DNA from 2 places in the Kitasatospora sp. NPDC001159 genome. Region 1 is predicted to be linked to the other one. Evidence: predicted binding sites of a transcription regulator. Region 1 holds the regulator's gene; the other holds the start of a gene.
The links. Region 1 encodes HrcA, which represses chaperone genes, less so after heat shock. Its sites were predicted from a motif close to TTNGCACTCNGNNNNNCNGAGTGCNAA; they were not measured.

Region 1 (7,064 bases):
GGCCTGGCCCTGGAACCCCGGCACCCCCTCCCGGACGGCCTACCGGCCGTTGAAGGCGTCCTTCAGTCGCGAGAACAGGCCCTGCTGGCCCGGCGCGAACTGGCCGGACGGGCGCTCCTCACCGCGCAGGATGGAGAGCCGGCGCAGCAGTTCCTCCTGCTCGGGGTCGAGCTTGGTGGGCGTCTGCACCTCGACATGCACTATCAGGTCGCCCCGGCCGCCCCCGCGCAGGTGGGTGATGCCCCGGCCGTGCAGCGGGATCGACTGACCGGACTGGGTGCCGGGCCGGATGTCGACCTCCTCCAGTCCGTCCAGGGTCTGCAGCGGCACCTGGGTGCCGAGCGCGGCGGCCGTCATCGGGATGGTGACGGTGCAGTGCAGGTCGTCCCCGCGCCGCTGGAAGACGGTGTGGGTGGTCTCGGCGATCTCGACGTACAGGTCGCCGGCCGGGCCGCCGCCGGGGCCGACCTCGCCCTCGCCGGCCAGCTGGATCCGGGTGCCGTTGTCGACACCGGCCGGGATCTTGACCGTCAGGGTGCGGCGGGCGCGGACCCGGCCGTCACCGGCGCACTCCGGGCACGGGGTCGGCACGACGGTGCCGAAGCCCTGGCACTGCGGACAGGGGCGGGAGGTCATGACCTGCCCCAGGAAGGAGCGGGTGACCTGGGAGACCTCGCCCTTGCCGCGGCACATGTCGCAGGTCTGCGCGGAGGTACCGGGGGCCGCGCCCTCGCCGTTGCAGGTGGTGCAGGTGACGGCGGTGTCGACCTGGAGTTCCTTGGTGGTGCCGAAGGCGGCCTCCTCCAGGGTGATCTCCAGCCGGATCATGGCGTCCTGGCCGCGGCGGGTGCGCGAGCGCGGGCCGCGCTGGCCGGCCGCGGCGCCGAAGAAGGCGTCCATGATGTCGGAGAAGCCGAAGCCCGCCGCGCCGGCGCCGAAGCCGCCCGCGCCACCGCCGCCGCCCGGCGACAGCGGGTCGCCGCCGAGGTCGTAGACCTGGCGCTTCTGCGGGTCGGAGAGCACCTCGTAGGCGGCGTTGATCTCCTTGAACCGCTCCTGCGTCTTCGGGTCCGGGTTGACGTCCGGGTGCAGTTCGCGTGCCAGGCGCCGGAACGCCTTCTTGATCTCGTCCTGCCCCGCATCCCGTCGGACGCCGAGTACCGCGTAGTAGTCCGTGGCCACCAAATGCTCCGCTTGTTCCGCCTGTAGTAGTGCGACTGGACACCGCTGTCACCTCTGTGACAGCGGTCTGCTTGCTACGACTCGGCCAGGATCTGACCCACGTACCGTGCCACTGCTCGCACCGCCCCCATTGTGCCCGGGTAGTCCATCCGGGTCGGACCGATCACACCCAGTTTGGCCACGCTCTCGTCGCCCGAACCGTAGCCGACTGACACCACCGAAGTGGAATTCAGCCCTTCGTACGCGTTCTCCCGCCCGATTCGGACCGTCATCGCGGCGTCCGTGGTCTCACCCAGGAGGCGGAGCAGGACGACCTGCTCCTCCAGGGCCTCCAGCACCGGCTGGATGGTGAGCGGGAAGTCGTGCCCCAAACGGGTCAGGTTGGCCGTGCCGGCCAGCATGATCCGCTCCTCGTTCTGCTCGGCCAGCGCCTCGAACAGGGTCGCCAGGACCGTGCTGACGGTCGGCCGGTCGATCTGCTCGAAGGCGGCCGGAAGCTCCTCCAGCAGGCCCGGGACGTCCGGCAGCCGCTGGCCGGCCGCCCGCGCGTTGATCCGCGCGCGCAGGTCGGCCAGGACCGTCTCGCCGACCGTGCCCGGGCAGTCGACCATCCGCTGCTCGACCCTGCCGGTGTTGGTGATCAGGACCAGCATCACCTTGGCCGGCGCCAGCGCCACCAGCTCGATGTGCCGGACGGTGGAACGGGTCAGCGAGGGGTACTGGACCACGGCAACCTGCCGGGTCAGCTGGGCGAGCAGCCGCACCGTGCGGGCGACCACGTCGTCCAGGTCGACGGCGCCGTCCAGGAAGTGCCGGATCGCCCGGCGCTCCGGAGCGCTCATCGGCTTGACCTCGGCCAGCTTGTCGACGAACAGCCGGTAGCCCTTGTCGGTGGGGATGCGCCCCGCGCTGGTGTGCGGCTGGTGGATGTACCCCTCCTCCTCCAGCGCCGCCATGTCGTTGCGCACGGTGGCCGGGGAGACCCCGAGGTTGTGCCGGTCCACCAGGGCCTTGGAGCCGACCGGCTCCTCGGTGCCCACGTAGTCCTGGACGATGGCACGCAGAACGGCGAGCTTGCGGTCGTCCAGTTGGCGGACCTCACCGGCCATGGGGCACGCACCTCCGTCTTCGCACGTTGTCCGTCTGTCTGTGATGCTGCGGGCCGCTCCGGGGAAGGACCCCGACCCTGGCACTCTGCGCACACGAGTGCCAAAACCGTACCTGCCAGTGTAAGGCCCGGGTCCTTTCGCAGGAACGGCCCGCCCGGGGTGATCCTGCCCGCAGTTCGAGGTGGGGGGCCGCGACACTCCCCGTGCACGGGATGGTGCTCGGGGGCCGTCCGGGTGGCAGCATCGAAAGCGACGGCGAATGGAGGAGCAAGCGATGTCGAGCTCGGGCCAGCACACCCGTTTCGCGCCCGACCGCGGCCTGACCGGCCGCATGGTCGCGACGATGTTCGTGATCGGGCTGCTGTACGTCGGTTTCACGGGCCTGCTGATCGCGCTGCTGCGCGGGGCCTGGCCGCTGATCCTGCTGATCTCCGGCGGGCTGTTCGTGGCCCAGTTCTGGTTCAGCGACAAGATCACCGAGCGGGCGATGGGCGCCCACCAGGTGACCGAGGAGCAGTACCCCAAGCTGCACGGCACCATCGACCGGCTCTGCGCCCTGGCCGACATGCCCAAGCCCCGCGTGGCGGTCGCCGACAACGACATGCCCAACGCCTTCGCCACCGGCCGCAACCCGCAGAACGCGGTGGTGTGCGTCACCACCGGCCTGCTGCGCCGGCTCGAACCGGAGGAACTGGAAGGCGTCCTGGCGCACGAGCTGTCGCACGTCGCCCACCGGGACGTCGCCGTGATGACCATCGCCGGCTTCCTCGGCGTGCTCGCCGGGGCGATGACCCGGATCGCCGTGTACGGCGGGTTCATGGGCGGCGGGCGCAACAACAACGACCAGAACGCGGCCATCGTGGCGCTGATCATCCCGCTGGTGTCGATGGTCGTCTACGCGATCAGCTTCCTGCTCACCCGGCTGCTCTCCCGCTACCGCGAGCTGGCCGCCGACCGGGCCGCAGCCCAGCTCACCGGCCGGCCCAGCGCCCTGGCCTCGGCCCTGACCAAGGTGACCGGACAGATCGCGGCCATCCCCACCGAGGACCTGCGCAAGTCCCAGCCCTACAACGCCTTCTGGTTCGCCCCCGCGCTGAGCGCCCGGGAGACCGCCTCGCAGCTGCTCTCCACCCACCCGTCGCTGGAGAAGCGGCTGGCACAGCTGGCGAAGATCTCCGAGCAGCTCGGCCGCTGATCACCGCCTGATCCGAATGATCCGAAAGGACCGCCGTGGGATTCCTGGACGCCCTGTTCGGCCGCACCAAGCCCGTCAAGCCCGACCTAGACCAGCTGTTCGGCGTGCCGTCCGCCGCGCTCACCCTGGAGGCCGGGGCCGGGTTCACCCCCACCGGGCTCGGTTCGGTCTGCTTCGCGGCCGTGGAGGGCGCGGCCTTCGTCCAGGTCGAGCAGCAGGTCCGGGCGCTGCTGGACGCCGACACCGAGCGCGGCGGCGTGCCGGTGGAGGCCTCCAAGGACGGCTACGGCTACTCCTGGCTGCTCACCCGGCACCGGCCCGAGGAGCTGCCGGAGCTGGTGAACGACCTGCACGCGGTCAACAGCGAGCTGGAGGCGAACGGCTTCGGGCCGCAGCTGCTCTGCTCGCTGGTCTGCTTCCGCAATCCGGAGGGCCAGTCGCTGGCCCTGGTCTACCTCTACAAGCGTGGCACCTTCTACCCCTTCGCCCCGATGCCCGGCGGCGGCGAGCGGCGCAACAGCCCGCTGGAGCTGCAGGTCAACGCGATGCTGGGGAACGACCTGCGGCTGGAGAAGGACCTGAGCCGCTGGTTCCCGGTCTGGGGCGCGCCGGGGCTCTGACGGTCCGTCCGCCATCCCTATGATCACCCGTATGCGCAGCCGCCAGTACGGACCAGACCTCACCCCGCCGTGGAAGAAGCTGGGGGCACCTCCCGGCCGCCAGGCTGGGGGACAGCCCGCCCCGGAGGTGCCCGCCGAACGGGACCTGGTGGTCGAGGAGGTGACCACCGGCTTCTGCGGGGCGGTGGTGCGCTGCGAGAAGACTGCCGAGGGGTTCACCGTCACCCTGGAGGACCGCTTCGGCAAGCACCGGGTCTTCCCCCTGGTCCCGCGCGGCTTCCTGCTGGAGGGCAAGGCCGTCACCCTGGTCCGCCCCACCGGCCCGGCCCCCTCCCGTGCTCCCGGTCGCACCGCCTCCGGCTCGATCGCCGTCCCCGGCACCCGTGCCCGGGTCGCCCGCGAGTCCCGCATCTACGTCGAGGGCCGGCACGACGCCGAACTGGTCGAACGGGTCTGGGGTGACGACCTGCGCATCGAGGGCGTCGTCGTCGAGTACCTGCGCGGCATCGACGACCTCCCCGCCATCGTCGCCGACTTCGCCCCCGGCCCCGGCCGCCGCCTCGGCGTCCTGGTCGACCACCTGCTCCCCGGCACCAAGGAACACCGCATCGCCTCCCAGGTCACCGGCGACTCGGTGCTGGTCGTCGGCCACCCCTACATCGACATCTGGCAGGCCGTGAAGCCCGCCTCCGTCGGCATCCCCGCCTGGCCCGCCGTCCCCCGCGGCGAGGACTGGAAGGAGGGCACCTGCCGCCGCCTCGGCTGGCCGGTGGACACCCCGGCGGCCTGGAAGCGCATCCTGTCGAAGGTGAACAGCTACAAGGACCTGGAGCCCGAGCTGCTGGGCAAGGTGGAGGAATTGATCGACTTCGCGGCCCTGCCGGGTCAGGAGTAGGTCTGGAATTCCGAGGTGTCGAGCGTGATGCCGAGCAGATCCACCGGAATGGGCTCGCCGAACTTGGTGGTCCGCGCGGACACGTAGTCCGGCAGCCCTGAGGCGCTCGACCGGGTCGGCTCGGTCAGCAGCACACAGACGGCCTTGATCGGGTCGACGATCAGATACACGGGAATCGCGCCCTCGGCGTACAGCTCCCGTTTGGTCTGGTAGTCACGGAGGACGCTGGTCCTGGAGACGACCTCAACCACCAGAGTGAGAACGGGCGCGGGAATCAAGCGGCCTGGCCCCTCGAAGGCATCCCGCTCGAACACGACCAGATCCGGCTGAGGCTCGCTCGTCAATCCGGGAAGATCGATGTCCTGTGTGGTCAGGCGGTGCCACCCCGCCCGGGGGATCTGATCCCGAATGGCTTCGACGATGATGTTGTGGACCATGTCCGGCCCGGCCATCATCACGATTTCCCCCCTGATGAGCTCGGCCTTGAAGCCTTCCGGGACCTCCAGGTTCTCGAAGATCCCCGTCACCCGGTCATCGATGGCGGTCATTGCGCGCTCCCTCCGACGGCTGACACCACGTTAACGACACTCAGTCCACCAGGTCACGCACGACCGCGTCCGCCAGCAGCCGCCCCTGGAGGGTGAGGGCGGCGCGGCCCCGCTCGTAGGGCTCGGGGGCGAGCAGGCCGTTGGCGAGGGCTGCAGAAGCAGCCCTGCGGCCGGTGTCGGTCAGCAGGTCCAGGGGGACGCCGTCGACCAGGCGCAGTTCGAGGAGGATGCGTTCGACGCGGCGGTCCTCGTCGGCGAGGAGTTCGCGGCCCAGCGCCGGGGTGCGGCCCTCGGCGAGGGACTGGGCGTAGGCGGCGGGGTGCTTGGCGTTCCACCAGCGGACACCGCCGATGTGGCTGTGGGCGCCGGGGCCGGCGCCCCACCAGTCGGCACCGGTCCAGTAGAGCTCGTTGTGGCGGCAGCGGCCCTCGGGGGTGGTGGCCCAGTTGGAGACCTCGTACCAGGAGTAGCCGGCCGCGCTGAGCGCCTGCTCGGCGATGAGGTAGCGGTCGGCGTGCACGTCGTCGTCGATCATCGGCAGTTCACCGCGCTTGACCCGGGCGGCCAGCCGGGTGCCCTCCTCGACGATCAGGGAGTACGCGGACACGTGGTCCGGTCCGGCCCCGATCGCCGCCTCCAAGGAGGCCCGCCAGTCGTCGTCGGACTCTCCGGGGGTGCCGTAGATCAGGTCGAGGTTGACGTGCTCGAAGCCGGCCGCGCGGGCCTCGGCCACGCAGGCCTCGGGGCGGCCCGGGGTGTGATGGCGGTCGAGCAGCTGCAGGACGTGCGGGCGGGCGCTCTGCATGCCGAAGGAGATCCGGTTGTAGCCGCCCTCGCGCAGCTCGGCCAGGTACGCCGGGTCGACGGACTCCGGGTTGGCCTCGGTGGTGACCTCGGCGTCCGGGGCGAGCCCGAACTCCTCGCGCAGCGCGGCGAGCATCTTCACCAGGTCGCGGGCGGGCAGCAGGGTGGGGGTGCCGCCGCCGAGGAAGACGGTCCGCACCGGGAGGTCCACTTCCCCCAGCACCTTCCGGGCCAGCCTGATCTCGGCGACCACGTTGTCCGCGTAGGTCTCCTGCGAGGCGACCGCACCGGAGGAGCGCAGCTCGGTGGCGGTGTAGGTGTTGAAGTCACAGTAGCCGCAGCGGCTGGCGCAGTACGGCACGTGCAGGTAGAAGCCGAACGGCCGCCGCCCCAGCCCGGTGAGGGCGTGCGCGGGCAGGGAACCGTCGGACGGCACCGGTTCGCCGTCGGGAAGTGCGGAGGGCATGACCCCATTGTCCCGTACGGCCCGACCGAACACGCGGGCCGTACGGGAGCGGAGCGGATCAGGCCTCGTTGGCGCCCGCGTACATCGCGGCCACCGCGTCCGCGTAGGTCCGCTCGACCACCGGGCGCTTGATCTTCAGGCTCGGGGTCAGTTCGCCGTGCTCGATGTCGAGGTCGCGCGGCAGCAGGTGGAACTTCTTGATCGTCTGCCAGCGCTGCAGATCGGCGTTGACCCGCTTCACGAAG
Region 2 (7,064 bases), on a different contig from region 1:
CCGGGGCGACGAACTCGCCGCCTGGGTAAGGGAGTTCGCGCTGCCCATGGTCCGCGGCGCGGCTGGTCTGGAGCGCCTTGAGCTGCTCTCCGCCCCGGGCGAGCGGGTGTTGCTGATCACCTGGTGGAGCGGCGATCCGGTACTGGTCGCCGACCCGCCGGCCGAGCTGCTCGGCCGCCCGGTGCACCGCTGGTCCTTCACCAGCGAGCACGTCGAGTAGACGGTGGTCGGGAACCGCCGCGCGCCCGCTACCGTGCATAGCTGAGAGAAGGCCGGACGGGATCGGGAGCGCGGCGCGGTGAACAGGGACGGGCGGAGCAGGATCAGGACGTACGCGGTGGGGGCGCTGGCCCTGCTGGCCTTCGCCACCGCGTGCGGCGACAACGGGGCCGGCGGCGGTGCCGCCCCGGCCGCGTCCCAGCCGTCCGGCGGCGCCGCGCCGACCGCCGCGGCCACCACGCCGGGCGCGGCCCCGGCCGAGGGCGACGCCGCGGCCTGGGCGAAGTGGAACCTCAAGCCGCTCGCCCCGGCCCCCGCGCCGCCCGCCGACAAGCCGATCAAGCTCGAACGCACCGGCACCGTACCGGTGATCAGCGACGTGAAGACGAGCGACAAGGTCGTCTTCATCACCATCGACGACGGTGCCGAGAAGGACCCGAAGTTCGTCGAGATGCTGACCGACCTCAAGGTGCCGATCACGATGTTCTTGACCAAGGACATCGTCAAGAACGACTACGGCTACTTCAAGCCGCTCCAGGCGCTCGGCAACCACATCCAGAACCACACCGTCACCCACCCGGTGATGAGCAAGCTCCCGGCGGACAAGCAGAAGGCCGAGATCTGCGACGACCAGGCCGCGCTCACCCAGCAGTACGGCACCGCCCCGCTGCTGTTCCGCCCGCCGTTCGGCGACGGCGCCAACACCCCGATGCTCAACACCTCGGTGCAGCAGTGCGGCCCGCGCGCGATCGTGCTCTGGCGCGAGTCGATGCAGATCCACGACATGCAGTACCAGGCCGCCGACAAGAAGCTGAAGCCCGGCGACATCATCCTGGCGCACTTCCGCGGCCCCAAGGAGCTCAAGGGCGCCACGATGACCCAGATGTTCGCCGACCTGCTGGCCCGGATCCAGGAGCAGGGCTTCTCGGTGGCCCGGCTGGACGACTACATCCAGCCGCCGGCGTCGTAACCGCTCAGACCGGCTGACCGAGCATCATCAGCGGACCGTGGTCGGTGCGGCTGAGGATCACCGTGACGGTGTTCGGCCCGGAGGGCCTGAGCTGACGGCGCAGCTCCTCCGGGGTGATCGCCATCCCGCGCTTCTTGATCACCACCGTGCCGGCCTGACGCTCGCGCAGCAGCGCCTTCAGCTTCTTGATGTGGAAGGGCAGCACGTCGGTGAGCTCGAAGGCGTGCGCGTACGGGGTGGCGACCAGCTCGTCCGAGGTCAGGTAGGCGATCTTCGGGTCGATCAGCCGGCCGCCGACCTGCTCGGCCACCTCGGCCACCAGGTGGGCCCGGATCACCGCGCCGTCCGGCTCGTACAGGTACCGCCCGACCGGTCCGGCCGGCGGGTCGGGCAGGTCGCCGCCGGTCAGGCTGGCGCCCTGCGGCAGCAGGGTGGCGCGGTGCGGGCGGGCCGCCTTGGTGCCGAACCAGAGCACCGCCTCCTTGACGTCCCCGTGGTCGGAGACCCACTCGGCCTCGGCGTCCGCCGGGACGGCCTCGTGCGGGATGCCCGGTGCCACCTTCAGCGCGCCGATCGGGGTCCGCCGCCCGGCCTCGATCGCCCAGGACAGCGGCGGGGCGTACGCCTCGGGGTCGAACACCCGGCCGCGCGAGGTACGGCGGGCAGGGTCGGTGAACACCGCGTCGTAGCCGGTGACGTCCACCTCGGCGACGTCCGCGCAGCGCACCTCGACCAGCTCGGACAGGCCCAGAGCGGCGGCGTTGGCCGCGGTCGCGGCGCAGGCGGCCGGGTCCTTGTCCACCGCCAGCACCTCGATCCCGGCCCGGGCCAGAGCCAGCACGTCCCCGCCGATGCCGCAGCACAGGTCCGCCAGCCGCCGTACCCCCAGCTCGGCGAACCGGCGGGCCCGCCACTCGGCCACACTGCGCCGGGTGGACTGCTCGACCCCGTTGGGCGTGAAGTACATCAGGTCCGCGTCCGTCCCGAACTTCGCCCGCGCCCGCTGCCGCAACCGCGCCTGCCCGAACGCCGCCGACACCAGCTCCGCCGGATGCTCCCGGCGCAGCCGGGTGGCGAGCGCCAGCTCCTCCTGGGGCGTGAACTCGCGCAGCTCGGCGAGCAGGGCCTGACCCTCGGGGGTCAGCAGGGGCTGGAGGTTCTCGGTGTCCACGGGCCCATTCTGACCGGTCAGAGGAGGTGGACGCCGGGTAGGACCGACAACGTGATGACGGACAGGGCCACCCCGGTGACGACCGGGACGATCCGGTACCCGATCCGCCAACTGGCCCGGACGATCCAAGCGGGCACCGGGAGCGTGGCCGCGATGAGGATCAGGGTGCCGACCGGCCTGGACGCGTGCAGTGACATCACGATCAGGAAGGTCACGAGGCCGCCGACGATCAGCGCCGGAACCAGCGCGACGGCCACGACCAGGGCGAGCAGCAGGTCCGTCAGCCAGTGGGCACGCGGTCGCAGGGGATCCCGGATCAGCGGCACGCTTATCGGAACACCCCCAGGCACAGCAGCACGGGCAGCATGAAGGGCGCGACCCCGGCGGCGAGTGGCAGGAGCTCGTAGCCGCTCCGGTGGCCGCGCAGGACGACGGTGACGGGCACTCCGTAGCCGATGACCACCGCGGAGAGCGCGCCGAACACGATGACGCCGCCCGGGTCGGAGCCGGCGGAATCGGCGATCGCTCCGCCGAGCCAGAAGGCGATGAGCGGAAGGGCCGTCAGCAGCGGCAGCAGCAGAAGCGCGAGCACGGCGTCCTTGGCGTTGGACGGGCCGATGCGTACCGGGGTGTCGGTCATGGCAGGAGTCTGTCCGAGGGGGCGCCGCCCGCACATGAGTACGGCTACTCATCCGTATCGCGAGGGTTCAGGGCGCGTCGTTGGCACTCTGGTTGACTGAGTGCTAACACCGGCCTATGGTCGTCCTTGGCACTCCCCACTGGGGGAGTGCTAACGCGAAGACGCGTGTCTGACCCCCGCGACGGCAGGCTCGCAAGTTCGCCCCTACCCGTTAGAAAACCCCGTAATCTCCGAAGGGGAGCTCGGACGTGACCACCAGCAGCAAGGTTGCCATCAAGCCGCTTGAGGACCGCATCGTGGTCCAGCCGCTCGACGCCGAGACCACCACGGCCTCCGGCCTGGTTATCCCGGACACCGCCAAGGAGAAGCCCCAGGAGGGCGTCGTCCTGGCCGTCGGCCCGGGCCGCTTTGAGGACGGCCAGCGTCTGCCGCTCGATGTCGCCGTCGGTGACATCGTCCTGTACTCGAAGTACGGCGGCACCGAGGTGAAGTACCAGGGCGAGGAGTACCTGGTGCTCTCCGCCCGCGACGTCCTCGCGATCATCGAGAAGTAAGACGTCCCGACCCGCCCCGGATCCGTGTCCTTCGTGACAGTGGCCCGGGGCGCGGTTGTTGGTTCACGTTGTTCGGCGGCCGGTGGGTCGGCCGCAGCCCCGAGGGAATAGGGAACATGGCGAAGATCCTGCAGTTCGACGAGGACGCCCGCCGCTCGCTGGAGCGCGGTGTCAACAAGCTGGCCGACACCGTCAAGGTGACCATCGGCCCCAAGGGCCGCAACGTCGTCATCGACAAGAAGTTCGGCGCCCCGACCATCACCAACGACGGTGTCACCATCGCCCGCGAGGTCGAGCTGGACGACCCGTACGAGAACCTTGGCGCGCAGCTCGTCAAGGAGGTCGCCACCAAGACCAACGACGTCGCGGGTGACGGCACCACCACCGCCACCGTGCTGGCCCAGGCCCTGGTCAACGAGGGTCTGCGCAACGTCGCCGCCGGTGCCGGCCCGGCCGCCCTGAAGAAGGGCATCGACAAGGCCGTCGCCGCCGTCTCCGAGCACCTGCTCTCGGTGGCCCGCGAGATCGAGGGCAAGGACGACGTCGCCGCCGTCGCGTCCCTCTCCGCCCAGGACACCCAGGTCGGCGAGCTGATCGCCGAGGCGATCGACAAGGTCGGCAAGGACGGTGTCATCACCGTCGAGGAGTCGAACACCTTCGGCGTGGAGCTGGACTTCACCGAGGGCATGCAGTTCGACAAGGGCTACCTGTCGCCGTACTTCGTCACCGACGCGGAGCGGCAGGAGGCGGTCCTGGAGGACCCGTACATCCTGATCAACCAGGGCAAGATCTCCTCCATCCAGGAGCTGCTGCCGCTGCTGGAGAAGATCCTGCAGGGCGGTGCCTCCAAGCCGCTGCTGATCATCGCCGAGGACGTCGACGGCGAAGCGCTGTCGACCCTGGTCGTGAACAAGATCCGCGGCACCTTCAACGCCGTCGCCGTCAAGGCCCCGGGCTTCGGCGACCGCCGCAAGGCGATCCTCGGCGACCTGGCCGTCCTGACCGGTGGCCAGGTCATCTCCGAGGAGGTCGGCCTCAAGCTCGACCAGGTCGGCCTGGACGTGCTGGGCACCGCCCGCCGCGTGACCATCACCAAGGACGAGACCACGATCGTCGACGGTGCCGGTGACGCCGAGGCCGTGGCCGGCCGCGTCGCGCAGATCAAGGGCGAGATCGCCGCGACCGACTCCGACTGGGACCGCGAGAAGCTGCAGGAGCGCCTGGCCAAGCTGGCCGGCGGCGTCTGCGTCATCAAGGTCGGCGCCGCCACCGAGGTGGAGCTGAAGGAGCGCAAGCACCGTCTCGAGGACGCCATCTCGGCGACCCGCGCCGCGGTCGAGGAGGGCATCGTCGCCGGTGGTGGCGCCTCCCTGGTCCACGCCGCCAAGGTGCTGAACGACGGCCTGGGCCTGTCGGGTGACGAGGCCACCGGTGTCGCCGTGGTCCGCAAGGCGCTGCACGAGCCGCTGCGCTGGATCGCCCAGAACGCCGGCCTGGAGGGCTACGTCATCACCTCCAAGGTCTCCGAGCTGGAGATCGGCCAGGGCTACAACGCCGCCACCGGCGAGTACGGCGACCTGGTGAAGGCCGGCGTCATCGACCCGGTCAAGGTCACCCGCTCCGCCCTGGAGAACGCCGCCTCGATCGCCTCCCTGCTGCTCACCACCGAGACCCTCGTGGTGGAGAAGAAGGAGGAGGAGGCCGAGAGCGGTCACGGCCACTCGCACGGTCACGGCCACTCGCACTGAGGCCCGGCGCGATAGCCGCAGCTCCTGACCGGAGGCCCGGTCCGCTCCCTCGGGGAGGCGGGCCGGGCCTCCGGCATTGCCGGGCGGATGCGCCCGGCAGTCGTTCTTCAGGCTTCAACTATCAGTGGAATTTTGCAGAACGCAAAGATTGCCTTATAACTGAGGCATGATCGAGGCCCGCCATCTGCGCGTCCTGCGTGCCGTCGCCCGCACCGGCTCCTTCTCCGCCGCCGCCCGCGAGCTGGGGTGTACGCAGCCTGCCGTCAGCCAGCAGATGAAGGCCCTGGAGAAGTCGGTCGACACCCCACTGGTGGTGCGTTCGGGCCGCGGCATGCAGCTCAGCGAGGCCGGGCGGGTCCTGCTCAAGCATGCCACCGGGATCCTGGCCGGGCTCTCCGCCGCCGAGGAGGAGGTGGCCGCGATCGCCGGGCTGCGGGCCGGGCGGGTGCGGCTGGTGTCCTTCCCGACCGCGAGTTCCACCCTGGTGCCGCCCGGCGTCGCCCGGCTGCGGGACAGCCATCCGGGGGTGCGCGTGTCGCTGGTCGAGGCGGAGCCGCCGGAATCGCTGGCGATGCTGCGCGGCGGGGAGTGCGAGATCGCGCTGGCCTTCCGCTACCCGCAGTCCGACGGCGTCGTCGCGCCGCCGGTCGCCGCGCACGGCACCCCGCGCGAGGCGCGGGCCGAGGCGAACCTGGAGGCGCAGCAGCTGTCGGCCGGCACCGACTGGTCCGACCTGGTGGTCACCCCGCTGCTGGACGATCCGCTGGTGGGCCTGCTGCCCGCCGCCCATCCGCTGGCCGGGCGGGGCGGGCCGGTGGAGCTGGCCGAGCTGGCGGGGGAGCAGTGGATCGCCGGCTGCCCGCAGTGCCGGGGGCACCTGGTGGAGCTGTGCGCCGGGGCGGGCTTCGAGCCCCGGATCGACTTCGCGACCGACGACTACCCGGCGGTGGTCGGCCTGGTGGCGGCCGGGCTGGGGGTGGCGGTGCTGCCCCGGCTGGCGCTGCAGTCGGTGCGTCCTGACGGCGTGTCGACGGTGCCGGTGCGGACGGCCTCCGGGGTGCCGGCGGTGCGCCAGGTGGTGGCGCTGACCCTGCCGGACCTGGCCGAGGTGCCGGCCGTCGCGCTGATGCTGGAGCGCCTGGCGGGCGCGGCCGCCGACCGCTGACGGTCGGGGACGGGGCTCCTGCCTGTTGGGTGGCGGCTGCGAGCAGCCTGAGGCGCCGCGAAGAAACGTTTCTTCACGGCGTGTCGTGGATGTGGGTCTAGCGCTGCGCGACCGCCGGCGGGGTCAGCGGAACCTCTACCAGGCGGTGCCGCGAGCGGCCCAGCATCTCCTCGCGCTCGTCCTCCGTCATCCCGCCCCAGACGCCGTACGGTTCGCGGACCGCCAGGGCGTGCGCGGCACACTCGGCGATCACGGGACAGCGCATGCAGACCTCCTTGGCGCTGGCCTCGCGCGAACTGCGCGCCGCCCCGCGCTCGCCCTCGGGGTGGAAGAAGAGCGAGCTGTCCACGCCACGGCAGGCTGCCGAGAGCTGCCAGTCCCAGAGGTCCGCGTTGGGACCGGGGAGGCGGGAGAAATCTGCCATGGCTCATTCCCTTCGGAAGCGGTCGGCCGTCGGCCGGGCGTGCTCGGCGGGCTGCTGCCGAGCGGTGCCCGGCGGGGCGTCCCGCACTGGTATGGACACCTGGAAATATGACTTAAGGCAACTCCATGGACAAGTCACCCACACACTGGCACAACAGTCAATGACCATACGAA

Region 2: the regulator HrcA is predicted to act here: its motif matches at 3,081-3,107, upstream of groES (co-chaperone GroES).

The regions. Positions count from the first base shown of each region.
Region 1 covers NZ_JBSFJV010000050.1:4-7,067, forward strand. The annotation lists gene dnaJ (molecular chaperone DnaJ) at 40-1,182, opposite strand; gene hrcA (heat-inducible transcriptional repressor HrcA) at 1,257-2,291, opposite strand; gene htpX (zinc metalloprotease HtpX) at 2,566-3,486, shown strand; gene pspAB (PspA-associated protein PspAB) at 3,522-4,106, shown strand; gene ACWC9T_RS24015 (DUF3097 domain-containing protein) at 4,138-5,001, shown strand; gene ACWC9T_RS24020 (Uma2 family endonuclease) at 4,992-5,549, opposite strand; gene hemW (radical SAM family heme chaperone HemW) at 5,590-6,819, opposite strand; gene ACWC9T_RS24030 (AMP-dependent synthetase/ligase) at 6,878-7,064, opposite strand, start outside.
Region 2 covers NZ_JBSFJV010000002.1:142,721-149,784, reverse strand. The annotation lists gene ACWC9T_RS02085 (hypothetical protein) at 1-220, shown strand, start outside; gene ACWC9T_RS02080 (polysaccharide deacetylase family protein) at 299-1,189, shown strand; gene ACWC9T_RS02075 (class I SAM-dependent methyltransferase) at 1,194-2,381, opposite strand; gene ACWC9T_RS02070 (hypothetical protein) at 2,378-2,686, opposite strand; gene ACWC9T_RS02065 (hypothetical protein) at 2,689-3,000, opposite strand; gene groES (co-chaperone GroES) at 3,249-3,554, shown strand; gene groL (chaperonin GroEL) at 3,671-5,302, shown strand; gene ACWC9T_RS02050 (LysR family transcriptional regulator) at 5,469-6,467, shown strand; gene ACWC9T_RS02045 (WhiB family transcriptional regulator) at 6,565-6,891, opposite strand.